Regions from separate parts of the Micromonospora sp. AB353 genome, predicted to be linked through region 2. Evidence: predicted binding sites of a transcription regulator. Region 2 holds the regulator's gene; the other holds the start of a gene.
What was found. Region 2 encodes HrcA, which represses chaperone genes, less so after heat shock. Its sites were predicted from a motif close to GGTTNGCACNCTCNNNNNGAGNGTGCNAACC; they were not measured.

Region 1 (7,409 bases), on a different contig from region 2:
TGGCGCAGCGACTTCACGGTGCGCACACTCAGGCCGGCGAGCGTCTCGGCGGCCATCTGCTCCATGGTCGGCTCGTCGAGCACGATGCCGCTGCGCTTCTCTCGGCCGAGGAACATGTTCTGCACGATGTCGAGGTTGTCGCAGAGCGCGAGATCCTGGTAGACGACCTCGATGCCGAGCGCGGCGGCGTCGCGGGGGCTGTTAATGCTGACCGCCCGGCCGTCGAAGACGAACTCGCCGGCGTCGGTGGGGTGGATGCCGCTGATGCACTTGACGAGGGTCGACTTGCCGGCGCCGTTGTCACCGACGAGCGCGGTCACCTCGCCGGCGTGCGCGGCGAAGGCGACGTCACGCAGCACCTGGACGGGACCGAAGCTCTTGTCGATCCCGCGTAGCTCCAGCAGGGGGGTTGCGGACACGGGGTTCTCCTTTGGGCGGAGGGAGGTCTCGGATCCCGTCCGGCGCGGGTGCCGCCCGGCACGGGTTCTCCCGTGCCGGGCGGCACCGCCTGAGGCGGGTGGGTCAGCTCACGCCGGCGTCGGTGCAGAGCTTCGCGAAGGCACCGGTGCAGAGCTCGTCCTTGGTGACGTAGCCGTCAGCCACCACGTCCTTGACGTTGTCCTTGTAGATGGCCTTGGGCTCCAGCAGCACCGACGGCACGTCTCGGCCGCCCTCCGGGTCCTTGACCGTCTGGCCGGTGTCCTTCCGCTCACCCTTGGCGAGTGCGATGGCCAGCTCGGCGGCGGCGTCCGCCTCCTTCTTGACCGCCTTGTAGACCGTCATGCACTGGTCACCGGCGAGGATGTTCTGCAGGCCCTCCTTGGTGGCGTCCTGACCGGTCACCGGAACCTTGCCGTTGAGCTTGTTCTTCTTCAGCACCGAGATGGCCGCGTTGCCGAGACCGTCGTTGGCGGCGAGCACGCCGTCGATCTTGCCGCCGGCCTTGGTCAGCTGCTGCTCGAAGATCGTGGCGGCCTGCGCGTTGTCCCAGGCCGGCACCGAGTCGTCGGCGACCTTGGTGTACTCCTTCGAGTCGAACTTCGGCTTGAGTACCGAGTCGTACCCGTTCTTGAACAGGGTGGCGTTGTTGTCGGTCGGCGAGCCGTTGAGGTACGCGATCGACGGGTTCTTGACGCCCTTGTCGGTCAGGCACTTGCTCAGGCCTTCGCCCTGGAGCTTGCCGACGGCCTCGTTGTCGAAGCTGACGTAGTACTGGGCGGAGCCGCCCAGGGTCAGCCGGTCGTAGTCGATGGTCGCCACGCCCTGCGACTTGGCCTTGTCGAGCACGGCCTTGCCGGTGCCGGAGTCCAGGTTGACGATCATCAGGACGTTGACGCCGTTGGTGATCATCTGGTCGGCGATGGTCTGGAACGCGGTCTTGTCGTTCTGCGCGTTCTGGATGTCGGACTCGACGCCGGCCGCGTCGAACGCCGCCTTCAGGTACTTGCGGTCCGCGCCCTCCCAGCGGGCGGAGGACTTGCTGTCCGGCAGGATCACGCCGATCTTCGGCTTCTTGGCGTTGGAGCCGCCGGCCTCGTCGGAGGAACCGCCGTTGTCACCGCAGGCGGCCATGCTGCCGGTCGCGAGGAGACCGACGGCCGCGAAGGTGAGGAAGCCCTTGCGCATGTGCAGGGTCCTTTCGGAGGTGGGGGAGTGGTGATGTTTTGTTGTGCCCGGCAACGTATTCCCCGCTTCCCATGCACCGCAAGACTGCCGAGGTCAGAAGTTTGTTGGCGGCGGTAACAATTCAGCAACGCGGTTGTCACCCGCGGGACACCGCCGGGAGAGTGCGCTCCGGGAACGCTCCCACACGTACCGTCACGAGCCCGCTCAGGCGGCGGTGATCGATGCCGTCGTCGCCCCGGTGAGCGCCACCAGATCGGTCGGCGCGAGCTGCACCTGCAACCCCCGGCGGCCCGCCGAGACGTACACGGTCGGGTGCGTCAGCGCGGAGGCGTCGATGACCGTCGGTAGCCGCTTGCGCTGCCCCAGCGGGCTGATGCCACCGCGGACGTATCCGGTCGCCCGCTCGGCCGTCGTACGGTCCGCCATCGTCGCCCGCTTGCCGCCGGCCGCGGCGGCGAGCGCCTTCAGGTCCAGCTCGCCGGTCACCGGCACCACCGCCACCGTCAGCCCGCCGTCGACCTCGGTGACGAGCGACTTGAACACGCGCTCCGGCGCCACCCCGAGCGCGGTCGCGACGAGCGCGCCGTAGTTCGGCGCGTCCGGCGAGACGTCGTAGGTGTGGGTGCTGTGGGCGATCTTCCGCTTGCTCAGCAACGCGATCGCCGGAGTGCCAGGGCCCGCCACCGGATCAAGCTAGCCCGGTCGTCGGCCCACCGCGAGCCGAAACCGCGCGCCGCGGGTCAGCCGCCCGCCGGAACCGGCCGGCACACGAGCACCGTGGGGTCGCCGGCGACCCGGGTCAGCACCAGGTCGGCCGCCGCCTCGCCGGAGAGCCGCAGGTCACGGCGCAGCTTCTCCGGCTCCAGCGCCGACCCGCGCTTGCGGATCTCGACCCGGCCGACCCGTCGCTCCCGCAGCAGCGCGCGCAGCCGCTTCAGCGAGAACGGCAGCACGTCGGTGATCTCCAGGCAGCGGGCGAACGGGGTGGGCCGGGCCTCGTCGGCGTACAGGTAGGCGATCGACGGGTCGGCGAGCGTGGCGTCGAGGTCGGCGGCCAGCTCGGCGACCAGGTGCGCGCGTACCACCGCCGGGTCCGGGTCGTAGAGGAACCGCCGCACCGGCCCCACCGGCGCCTCGACCACCCCGGTCCCGGTGAGCTGATAGGAGGGGACCCTTTTACTACCCGAGGCGTTAAGAAGGGGCCCTTCCTTCTCGCGCAGCACTGTGGCGCGGCGGGGGACCTCGGCCAGGTCGCCGCACCACAGCGCGGCCTCGACCAGGTCGCCGTCCGCACTCACCCACTCCGCCTCGGCGCCGGCCGGGATCAGCGCGTGGTCCAGCCCGGGTGCCACCTTCACCACGGTGCGCGGCACCCGCGCGGCCAGGCCGGTGACGAAGTCCCACGGCGGCGAGTAGGCGTTCGGGTCGAACACGCGCCGCCCGGTGCCGGCCCGCCGCCGCGCCGGATCGCAGAACACCGCGTCGACAGGGCTCACGTCGAACGCCGTGGCGTCACCGCACTCGACTGTCACCAGGTCGGCGAGCCCGGCCGCCCCGGCGTTCGCGGCGGCCATCTCGGCGGTGAGCGGGTCGGCCTCCACCGCGTACACCCGGATGCCGGCGCGGCCCGCGGCGAGCGCGTCGGCGCCCAGGCCGCACCCCAGGTCGGTCAGCGTGGTCACGCCCGCGGCGCGCAGCCGCGCGGCGCGCCGGTCCGCGACCGCGCGACGGGTGGCCTGCTCCAGCCCGGCCCGGGTGAGGAACATCCCGGCCGCGACCGGGCCGAACTTGCCGGCCGCCCGGCGGCGCAGCTCCGCCTGGGTCAGCGCCGCGGCCGCGAGCCCGCCGGGGATGCCGGCCGAGCGCAGCGCGGCCGCCGCCGCCAGCGGGTCGCCGCCGGCCACCCGCTCGGCCGCGGCGAGCGCCGCCGACCCCTCGGGGGTACGCAGCGCGGCGAGCTGGTCGAGATCCACGCGCTCATTCTCCCGGCCCGGTTCCGGCGCGACACGGAGGGCGACGCGTTGGCACTCTCCTTGACGGAGTGCTAGCCGAGGAATAACCTGCGATTAGCACTCTCACCCTGAGGGTGCCAACGCCCGAGCCTCGTGCCCGGGGGTTGAGCGCCAGGCGGACCGGCACCCGCGACGACGGCCCCGCCCGGTGGCATGTGGCAGATTGACGCTGGTCGGCGTGCCGGCCGGCAACGACACCAAGTACCCGGGAGGGTATGCCCGTGACTACCGCGACCAAGGTTGCGATCAAGCCGCTCGAGGACCGCATCGTGGTCCAGGCGAACGAGGCCGAGACCACCACCGCCTCGGGCATCGTGATCCCCGACACCGCCAAGGAGAAGCCGCAGGAGGGCACCGTCCTCGCTGTCGGCCCGGGCCGGATCGACGACAAGGGCAACCGCGTGCCGATCGACGTGAAGGTCGGCGACACCGTCCTCTACTCGAAGTACGGCGGCACCGAGGTCAAGTACGCCGGCGAGGAGTACCTGGTGCTCTCCGCCCGCGACGTCCTCGCGGTCATCGAGAAGTAAGCAACCGATCAGTGTCGTTGCCCCGGTCCGGCTCGCCGGGCCGGGGCAACGTCGCTTCGAAGGGATACTGATGGCGAAGATCCTCAGCTTCTCGGACGACGCCCGGCACCTGCTGGAGCACGGTGTCAACGCCCTCGCGGACGCGGTGAAGGTCACCCTCGGCCCGCGCGGGCGCAACGTCGTCCTGGACAAGAAGTTCGGTGCGCCCACGATCACCAACGACGGCGTGACCATCGCCAAGGAGATCGAGCTCACCAACCCGTACGAGAACCTCGGCGCGCAGCTGGTCAAGGAGGTGGCGACCAAGACCAACGACGTCGCCGGCGACGGGACCACCACCGCCACCGTGCTGGCCCAGGCGATGGTCCGTGAGGGCCTGCGCAACGTGGCCGCCGGCACCAACCCGACCGGCCTGAAGCGGGGCATCGACGCGGCGGCCGCCAAGGTCTCCGAGGCGCTGCTCGGCAAGGCCGTCGAGGTCTCCAGCAAGGAGTCGATCGCGCACGTCGCGACCGTCTCCGCGCAGGACGCCGCGATCGGCGAGCTGATCGCCGAGGCGATGGAGAAGGTCGGCCGCGACGGCGTCATCACCGTCGAGGAGGGCTCCGCGCTCACCACCGAGCTGGAGGTGACCGAGGGTCTCCAGTTCGACAAGGGCTTCATCTCCCCGAACTTCGTCACCGACCTGGAGGCGCAGGAGGCGGTCCTGGAGGACCCGTACATCCTGATCACCACCCAGAAGATCTCGGCGATCGAGGAGCTGCTGCCGCTGCTGGAGAAGGTCCTCCAGAACAACAAGCCGCTGCTCATCGTCGCCGAGGACGTCGAGGGCCAGGCCCTGTCGACGCTCGTGGTGAACGCGCTGCGCAAGACCGTCAAGGTCTGCGCGGTCAAGGCCCCCGGCTTCGGCGACCGCCGCAAGGCGATGCTGCAGGACATGGCGATCCTCACCGGTGCCGAGCTGGTCGCCCCGGAGCTGGGCTACAAGCTCGACCAGGTCGGCCTGGAGGTGCTGGGCACCGCCCGCCGCGTCGTGGTCGACAAGGAGAACACCACTGTCGTCGACGGTGGCGGGCAGGCCGCCGAGGTCGCCGACCGGGTCGCGCAGATCCGTAAGGAGATCGAGGCCTCCGACTCCGAGTGGGACCGGGAGAAGCTGGCCGAGCGGCTGGCGAAGCTCTCCGGCGGCATCGCCGTGATCAAGGTCGGCGCGGCCACCGAGGTCGAGATGAAGGAGCGCAAGCACCGCATCGAGGACGCCATCGCCGCGACCAAGGCCGCGGTCGAGGAGGGTACGGTCCCGGGTGGCGGCGCCGCCCTGGCCCAGATCCTGCCGGTGCTCGACGACGACCTGGGCTTCACCGGTGAGGAGAAGGTCGGCGTCTCGATCGTGCGCAAGTCGCTCGTCGAGCCGCTGCGCTGGATCGCCCAGAACGCCGGCCACGACGGCTACGTGGTGGTGCAGAAGGTCGTCGGCCAGGACTGGGGCCACGGCCTCGACGCCGCCACCGGCGAGTACGTCGACCTGGCCAAGTCCGGCATCATCGACCCGGTGAAGGTGACCCGCAACGCGGTCAGCAACGCCGCCTCGATCGCCGGCCTGCTGCTCACCACCGAGAGCCTCGTGGTGGAGAAGCCGGCCGAGCCGGAGCCGGCCGCCGGTGGACACGGCCACTCGCACGGCCACGGCCACCAGCACGGCCCGGGTTTCTGACCGAGCAGTACGGCCCGACGTCAGGGCACACCGCCGACCCGGTGGTGTGCCCTGACGCATATGTCCTTACGGAACGCTGACGGAATTGGCAGCCGGACCGGCGGGTCGATCAGACTGGGTGCCGTGAGCACCCTCTCCCGCCGCCGCGCGGCGCTGGCCGGTGTCGTCGCCGCAGTGGTGGCACTCGGCACCGCCGAACCCGTGGCGGTCCTGACCGGTCCCCGGTCCGCGCCGCTCGTCGCCGTCGGCGGACTCGTCGTCGACCTGGTGCCCGAGCCGCTCAAGCAGTTCGCCATCGACGTCTTCGGCACGTACGACAAGATCGCCCTGCTGGCCGGGACGGCGCTGCTGCTGGCCGCCTTCGGGGCGCTGCTCGGTCTGGCGGCGGCCCGGCGGCTGGTGATCGGCCTGGCCGGCGTCGCCGCGTTCACGGTGCTCGGCGTCGCCGCCGCGCTGACCCGGGCCGGAGCGGACGCGTTCGACGCGCTGCCCTCGCTGGTCGGCGGCGGACTGGGCGCGCTGACGCTCTGGGCGTTCGTGGCCGGCCCGCTGGGGCCCGGCCGGGACGTGGCCACGCAGCCGGCACCGCCCCCGGCGGTCGCCGCGCTCGCGGGGGAGGAGAAGACCCCGGGTGGCTGGGAGCCGGTCCGGCACGACGACGCGGAGTCGCGGCGGCGGTTCCTGCGCGGTGCCGGGCTGCTCACCGGCGCTGCTGCGGTGGCCGGGCTGGGCGGGCACTGGCTGGCCGGCCGGCGCGGCGTGTCGGCGGCCCGGGAGGCGGTGACGTTGCCCGCCCCGGTGGCGCCCGCCCCGCAGGTACCGGCCGGAGCGGACCTGTCACTGCCCCGGCTCGCGCCGTACGTCACGCCGAACCGGGAGTTCTACCGGATCGACACCGCGCTGGTGGTGCCGCAGGTGGACCCGGCCACCTGGCGGCTGCGGATCCACGGGCGGGTGCGCAACCCGATCGAGCTGAGCTTCGACGACCTGCTGGCCCGCCCGATGGTCGAGCGGTACGTGACGCTCGCCTGCGTCTCCAACGAGGTGGGCGGCGACCTGATCGGCAACGCGCGCTGGCTCGGCGTACCGATCAAGGAGCTGCTCGACGAGGCCGACCCGGCCGACGGCGCGGACCAGGTGGTGGGCCGCGCGGTCGACGGCTGGACCTGCGGCACACCCACCTCGGTGCTGCGCGACGGCCGGGACGCGCTGCTCGCGGTCGGCATGAACGGCGAGCCGCTGCCGATCCAGCACGGCTTCCCGGTGCGGATGGTGGTGCCCGGCCTGTACGGGTACGTGTCGGCCTGCAAGTGGCTCACCGAGCTGGAGCTGACCAGCTTCGCCGACTTCGACGCGTACTGGGTGCCGCGCGGCTGGTCCGCGCAGGGCCCGATCAAGACGCAGTCCCGGATCGACACGCCCCGGCCCCGCAGCCGCCCGGCCGCCGGACCGGTGACGGTGGCCGGTGTGGCGTGGGCGCAGCACCGCGGCATCAGCCGCGTGGAGGTCCGCGTGGACGGCGGCCCC
Region 2 (7,409 bases):
GGACCGGTCCACGTTCATGTTGTCGATCTACTCGTACGCGGAGGCGTTCTCGCCGCCGCCCAAGTACGGCCTCGGCTCCGCCATCGCGGTCATCCTCACCGTGATCCTGCTCGTGGTGACCGCCCTGTACGTCCGCATGGTGCTGCGGCAGGAGGACGAATGATGAAGAAGATCGCCCTCAACGGCGCGGGCCTGCTGGTCGCGCTCTTCGCCGCGTTCCCGGTCTACTGGATGGTGGCGACCTCGCTGAAGCCCAACCGGGAGATCTTCTCGTCCACGCCCCGGCCGGTGCCGGCGGAGCCGACGCTGGAGCACTACCGGGAGATCCTCACCGGCAACCTGATCCCGGGCGTCACATTCACCGACTTCTTCCTCAACAGCGTGCTCGTCGCAGGGGCCACGGTGCTGCTGAGCGGGCTGGTCGCGTTGCTCGCCGCGACGGCTGTGGCCCGGTTCCGGTTCAAGCTGCGCACCACGTTCCTGATCATGCTGCTGGTGGTGCAGATGATCCCGCTGGAGGCGCTGGTCATCCCGCTGTTCCTGATGATCCAGCGGCTCGGCCTCTACAACACGCTGCCCAGCCTGATCCTCACGTACCTCGGCTTCTCGCTGCCGTTCGCGGTCTGGATGCTGCGTGGCTTCGTCGCGGCGGTGCCGAAGGAACTGGAGGAGGCCGCCGCCATCGACGGCGCCAGCCGGGCCCAGACGTTCCGCAAGGTGCTGTTCCCGCTCGTCGCACCCGGCCTGGTCGCCACCAGCATCTTCTCGTTCATCACCGCGTGGAACGAGCTGATCTTCGCGCTGACCTTCATCAACGACCAGCAGAAGTACACGCTGCCGGTGGCGATGACGTTCTTCTTCGGCCGCGACGACACCGCCTGGGGCTCGGTGATGGCGGCGTCCACGCTGTTCACCCTGCCGGTGATCGTCTTCTTCCTGCTGGTGCAGCGCCGGATGGTCTCCGGCCTGGTCGCGGGAGCCGTGAAGGGCTGACGGAGGGCGGCCGGTCAGGCCGCGGCGAACACCTCGGCCCGCACCTCGGTGGCCGGGTCGCCCTTCACCCGGGCCCAGGAGCCCTGCTCGGCGGTCCACTCCAGGTTGCCGAAGCGGACCTTCTTCACGCCGTGGTCGTCGGCGTGCGAGACCAGCCAGTGCGCGTACCGCCAGCCGTTGCGGTCGCCGCCGGCCGGCACGGTGAGCGCGGTCAGGTCGGTCGCGGTGGCCAGCCGGGGCAGCCCCCAGTCCAGGGACAGGCTCTCCAGCACGGCGCTGGCGGCGGCCGGGCCGCGCATCGTCGGCGGCGACGAGACGGTGCAGGCCACCGCGCCGGTCGCGTGGCCGAGCAACGCGCGGGTGAGGACCTCCGACTCGTCCGCCCACTTCTCGTACGCCTCGGGGAACGCGGACCGCTGCACCCGCTGGGCGGCGTCGGTGACCCGCATCCGCTCCCAGCCCTTGACCTTCTTCAGCGCGGCGTAGAACTTGTTCGCCGCGTACCGCGGGTCCTGGACCTGCTCCGGGGTGCCCCAGCCCTGGCTCGGGCGCTGCTGGAACAGGCCGAGCGAGTCGCGGTCGCCGTGGGCGATGTTGCGCAGGTGCGACTCCTGGTACGCGGTCGCCAGCGCCACCACCACCGCCCGCTCGGGCATCCGGCGCTGCATCCCGATGGCCGCGATGGTGGCCGCGTTCGCCATCTGGTCGGCGCCGAGCACCACCTCGCCGTCGGCCTTCACGGTGCAGGTCCGGCTGGACAGGGGGAGCCGCAGGTGCTCGCCGAACTGCTTGGTCACGACATAGACCGCGAGTAGTGCCAGCACGCACACCGCCACCCCAGATGCCACGATCGCCGCTCGCGTCCGCACCCGCACCCCCAGTCCCGACAGTCCGACAAGCGTACGTCCCACCCGCACCGGCGTGTCTCGGCCGACCGGCGGGCCCCACCTCGGCCGCAATGGCTCCCGCGGGGCCCGCCGCGCCTCAGTCTCCGGCGGGCACCCAGGCGGCGGGACGCTTCTCCCGGAACGCCATGACGCCCTCGCGTCCCTCGTCGGAGAGGAAGTACCCGGTCGACAGCGCGGCCAACTCGGCGATCTCGGCCCGCAGGTCGGTCCCGGCGGGCCGGCGCAGCAGCTCCTTCGCCCCGGCCAGCGCCCCCGGCGCGCCCTTCACCAGCGACTCGCAGTAGCGCCCGACGGCGGCGTCCAGCTCGTCGGCCGGCACCGCGGCGGTGACCAGGCCGATCTCGGCGGCGCGGCGGCCGTCGAACGTGTCGCCGGTCAGGTACAGCTCGGCGGCGGCCCGCTGGCCGAGCCGGGGCAGCACGGTCGCCGAGATCACCGCCGGGATCACGCCGATCCGCACCTCGGTGAACGCGAACGTCGCCTCCTGCGCGCAGACCGCCAGGTCGGCGGCGGCGATCAGGCCCAGCCCACCGGCCCGGGCCGGCCCGGCGACCTTCGCCACCACCGGCTTCGGGCACTCCCGCACCGCCACCAGCACGTCGCCGAGCATCCCGGCGGGCACCGTGCCACTGGCGTACGCGGCGGCGGTCTCCTTCAGGTCGGCGCCGGAGCAGAAGACCGGGCCGGTGTGGTCGAGCACGATCGCGCGTACCGCGTCGTCGGCGACCGCGTCGGCCAGCCCGGCCAGCAGCTGGGTCATCAGGGGCGTGGAGAGCGCGTTGCGGTTGTGCGGGCTGTCCAGGGTGAGGGTGGTCACCCCACGGGCCGTGGCGACTCGCACGAGAGCGTCCGGAGAGGTCATGCCGGGCACACTAGTGGCCATGCCCGGCGTCCTTCCAGAAGGCGAACCCGTCCCGCGCGACGGATCGCTGCCCGCCACCGCCCGTCGCGCCGTCGGCGCGCGCGGCTTCGGCGTGTACGTCCACGTGCCGTTCTGCGCCAGCCGGTGCGGTTACTGCGACTTCAACACGTACACCGCCGCCGAGCTGGGCGGCGGGGCGAGCCGGGAGACGTACGCCGACTCGGTGCTCGCCGAGCTGGCGCTGGCCGCCCGGGTGCTGGGCGACTCGCCGCCGCCCCGGGTCGACACGGTCTTCGTCGGCGGCGGCACGCCCACCCTGCTGCCCGCCGACGACCTGGCCCGGATCCTCGACGGCATCGACCGCGTCTGGGGGCTGGCCACCGACGCCGAGGTGACCACCGAGGCCAACCCCGAGTCGGTGAGCCCCGAGTCGCTCAAGACGCTGCGGGCGGCCGGCTACACCCGGATCTCGCTCGGCATGCAGTCCGCCGCGCCGGGGGTGCTCGCGGTGCTGGACCGGCGGCACAGCGCGGGCCGGGCCACCGCCGCCGCGCTGGAGGCGCGCGACGCCGGGTTCGAGCACGTGAACCTGGACCTGATCTACGGCACGCCGGGCGAGACGGCCGACGACTTCGCCGCCTCGCTGGCCCAGGTGGTCGACGCGGGCGTGGATCACGTCAGCGCGTACGCCCTGATCGTGGAGGACGGCACCCGGCTGGCCGCGCGGATGCGGCGCGGCGAGCTGCCGTACCCCTCCGACGACGTGGCGGCGGACCGCTACCTGGCCGCGGAGGCCGCGCTCGGCGCGGCCGGCTTCTCCTGGTACGAGGTGTCGAACTGGGCCCGCTCGGCGGCGGCGGCGGCGTGCCGGCACAACCTGCTCTACTGGACCGGCGCCGACTGGTGGGGCCTGGGCCCGGGGGCCCACAGCCACGTCGGCGGCGTGCGCTGGTGGAACGTCAAGCACCCGAGCGCGTACGCGGCGCGGCTGGCCGAGGGCGCCTCGCCGGCGCTGGCCCGGGAGCGGCTCAGCCCCGAGGAGCAGCACATGGAGGACGTGATGCTGCGGGTGCGGCTCGCCTCCGGGCTGCCGCTGGACGTGCTGGACGAGCCCGGCCGGGCGGGCGCCGAGCGGGCCCGGGACGCCGGGCTGCTCGACGCCGGGGCGTACGCGCGGGGGCTCGTGGTGCTGACGCTGCGCGGACGGCTGCTGGCCGACGCGGTGGTACGCGACCTGCTGCCGTGACCGGCACCGGCCGGCCGCCCCCTCGGCCGGCCGGCGGTGTCACTTGATGAAGTTGTAGGTCATCGGGTAGCGGTAGAGCACACCCTCGTTGGCCTTGACCCCGCCGATGATCCCGAAGATCAGCGGCACCAGCCAGACCAGCATCGGGACGAAGAACAGGATCCCGCAGGTGATGACCGTGATCACCCAGGCGAGCACGCTGGCGACGGTCCAGGTGATCTGGAAGTTCAGCGCCGCGACCGCGTGGGCGCGGACCGTCGGGGACTGCTGACCGCGGGTCATCATCGCGATCAGCGGGGCGACCCAGCCGAGCAGACCGCCACCGACGATGACGCCGGCGGCGCCGCCGAAGTGCGCCACCAGGGCCCACGTCTTCTCGTCGTTGTTGGCGTAACCGGCCGGGCCGTACCCGCCACCGGCGGGGTAGCCGGGCGTGCCGCCCGGCGGGGGGTAACCACCCGGCGGGGGATAGCCGCCGCCCGGGGGCGGGTAGCCGCCCGGAGGCGGATAGTCACCGGGCGGGGGATAGCCGCCGGCGCCCGGCGCCCCGGACAGTGGAGCGGTGGGCGGTTCGCTGCCCGGCGACGAGCCGAAGGGCGCCGACGGGTCGGGCTGGGGGCCGGAGTCCCCTGCCCCTGGAGGGCGAGGAGGTTCAGTCATGGTCGCCACGGTAGGGGCACCGGTCAACTCGCACCAGAGCGACACAGACCGACGATGACCGGCTGTTCGGCCCTGGTGGGCGGCGCTGTGTGGTGGGCCGCACCGCAGGTCCGTCGGGTGATCATCGCGTCGGCGGGGGTGCCGACGTAGACTGGCACTCGCTACAGTCGAGTGCCAGCCGCCCGGCGGATGCCGCGTGCCGGCCCGGCCGAGGTGCGTCAGGAGGTGGGGAATGGGTCTCGACGACCGCAAACTCGCCGTGCTGCGCGCGATCGTCGAGGACTACGTCGCCACGCAGGAACCGGTCGGCAGCAAGGCCCTGGTCGAGCGGCACCAGCTCGGCGTCTCGCCCGCCACCGTGCGTAACGACATGGCGGTGCTGGAGGAGGAGGGCTACATCCGGCAGCCGCACACCAGCGCCGGCCGGGTGCCCACCGACCGCGGCTACCGCCTCTTCGTCGACCGGCTGTCCCGGGTCAAGCCGCTCAGCCCGGCCGAGCGCCGGGCGATCGAGCGCTTCCTGGTGGGCGCCGTCGACCTCGACGACGTGGTGCACCGTACGGTCCGGCTGCTCGCCCAGCTCACCCGTCAGGTGGCGGTGGTGCAGTACCCGAGCCTGGCCCGGTCCAAGGTGCGCCACCTGGAACTGGTGCCGATCTCCACCACCCGGCTGATGGTCGTCATGATCGCCGACACCGGCCGGGTCGAGCAGCGACTGGTCGAGCTGCCCGCCCCGGTGCCCGCCGACGACGTGACCGACCTGCGCCGGCTGGTGAACGAGAAGCTGGTCGGCAGCCAGCTCGCCGAGACGCCGCCGCTGGTGCAGGCGCTCGTCGACGAGTCCGCGCCGCACCTGCGCCCGGCCATGACCACGCTGTCCACCGTGCTGCTGGAGACGCTGGTCGAGCGGCACGAGGAACGCCTCGCGCTGGCCGGCCAGGCCAACCTCACCCGGGGCGGCCTGCTCGACTTCCAGGGTTCGCTGCGCCCCATCCTGGAGGCGCTCGAAGAAGAGGTCGTGCTGCTCAAGCTGATCGGCGAGACCGAGCCGAGCACCACCCGGGTGCTCATCGGCGACGAGAACGAATTCGACAACCTGCGGGCCGCCTCGGTGGTCAGCACCGGGTACGGACCGGGCAGCACGATCGTCGGTGGACTCGGCGTGCTCGGGCCGACCCGGATGGACTACCCCGGCAATATCGCCATGGTGAGGGCCGTGGCACGCTACGTGGGCGAACTGCTGGCCCAGAACTGACCAGTCTGGGCCGACGGCCGGTTCCGGCCGACGACCGGAGCGACGCGAGACGAACATGAGGACACCTAACGCAGTGGCCAGGGACTACTACGGCATTCTCGGCGTGAGCCGGGACGCCTCCGACGACGAGATCAAGCGCGCCTACCGCAAGCTGGCGCGGCAGTTCCACCCGGACGTCAATCCGGACCCGGAGGCCCAGGAGAAGTTCAAGGACATCAACGCCGCGTACGAGGTCCTCTCGGACGACCGGAAGCGGCAGATCGTCGACCTGGGCGGCGACCCGCTCGCCCCGGGCGGCGGTGGCATGGGCGGCCCGGGCGGTCCCGGCGGCGCCGGCCCGTTCGTCGGCTTCCAGGACATCATGGACGCGTTCTTCGGCGGTGCCGCGGGCGGCAGCCGTGGGCCGCGGCCGCGTACCCGCCCCGGCGCGGACGCGATCCTGCGCCTGGAACTCGACCTCAACGAGACCGCGTTCGGCGTCGAGGCGCCGATCACCGTCGACACCGCCGTGCTCTGCACCACCTGCTCCGGCGCCGGCACCGCCGCCGGCACCCACCTGGCCACCTGCGAGGCGTGCGGCGGCCGGGGCGAGGTGCAGTCGGTGCAGCGGACCTTCCTCGGTCAGGTGGTCTCCGCCCGGCCGTGCACCGTCTGCCAGGGCTACGGCACCACCATCCCGCACCCCTGCCCGACCTGCGCCGGTGACGGCCGGGTACGCACCCGCCGCTCGCTGACCGTCAAGATCCCGGCCGGGGTCGAGGACGGCATGCGGATCCGCCTGGCCCAGCAGGGCGAGGTCGGCCCCGGTGGCGGCACCGCCGGTGACCTCTACGTCGAGATCCACGAGCGGCCGCACGACGTCTACTCCCGCAAGGGCGACGACCTGCACTGCCGGGTGACGGTGCCGATGACCGCCGCCGCGCTCGGCACCCGGCTGACCATCAAGACGCTGGACAGCGAGGAGACGGTCGACGTCAAGCCCGGCACCCAGCCCGGCAGCACGCTGCGGCTGCGCGCCCGGGGCGTACCGCACCTGCGCGGCACCGGCCGGGGTGACCTCTACGTGCACCTGGACGTGCGTACCCCGACCAAGCTCGACGCCGACCAGGAGCGGATGCTGCGCGACTTCGCCAAGACCCGCGGCGAGGAGGTCGCCGAGCTGACCAAGCAGGGCGGCTTCTTCTCCCGGATGCGCGACGCCTTCAACGGGCACGCCTGAGGTGTCCGCGCCGCTGTTCCTGGTCGAGGCGCTGCCCACCGGTGACACGCTGACGCTGGACGGCCCGGAGGGCCACCACGCGGCCACCGTGCAGCGGCTGCGCGTCGGCGAGGAACTGGTGCTCGCCGACGGCCGGGGCGGCACCGCCGCCGCGGTGGTCACCGCCGTCGGCCGCGGCACGCTCGATTTGCGGGTCACGAGCCGGGGGTACGCGGACGCGCCGGTACCCCGGCTCGTCGTGGTGCAGGGCATCGCCAAGGGCGACC

Region 1: groES (co-chaperone GroES) is a predicted target of HrcA. The motif match lies at 3,691-3,721, and genes of this name have one in related genera.

The regions. Positions count from the first base shown of each region.
Region 1 covers NZ_JBMVFV010000027.1:15,134-22,542, forward strand. Annotated here, with positions in the region: gene ACPCK6_RS14040 (ATP-binding cassette domain-containing protein) at 1-419, opposite strand, end outside; gene ACPCK6_RS14045 (sugar ABC transporter substrate-binding protein) at 523-1,626, opposite strand; gene ybaK (Cys-tRNA(Pro) deacylase) at 1,831-2,310, opposite strand; gene ACPCK6_RS14055 (class I SAM-dependent methyltransferase) at 2,367-3,599, opposite strand; gene groES (co-chaperone GroES) at 3,860-4,168, shown strand; gene groL (chaperonin GroEL) at 4,239-5,882, shown strand; gene ACPCK6_RS14070 (sulfite oxidase) at 5,943-7,409, shown strand, end outside.
Region 2 covers NZ_JBMVFV010000046.1:36,179-43,587, forward strand. Annotated here, with positions in the region: gene ACPCK6_RS19240 (carbohydrate ABC transporter permease) at 1-163, shown strand, start outside; gene ACPCK6_RS19245 (carbohydrate ABC transporter permease) at 160-993, shown strand; gene ACPCK6_RS19250 (hypothetical protein) at 1,008-1,868, opposite strand; gene ACPCK6_RS19255 (enoyl-CoA hydratase-related protein) at 1,978-2,763, opposite strand; gene hemW (radical SAM family heme chaperone HemW) at 2,783-4,009, shown strand; gene ACPCK6_RS19265 (DUF4870 domain-containing protein) at 4,049-4,669, opposite strand; gene hrcA (heat-inducible transcriptional repressor HrcA) at 4,902-5,924, shown strand; gene dnaJ (molecular chaperone DnaJ) at 5,998-7,143, shown strand; gene ACPCK6_RS19280 (16S rRNA (uracil(1498)-N(3))-methyltransferase) at 7,145-7,409, shown strand, end outside.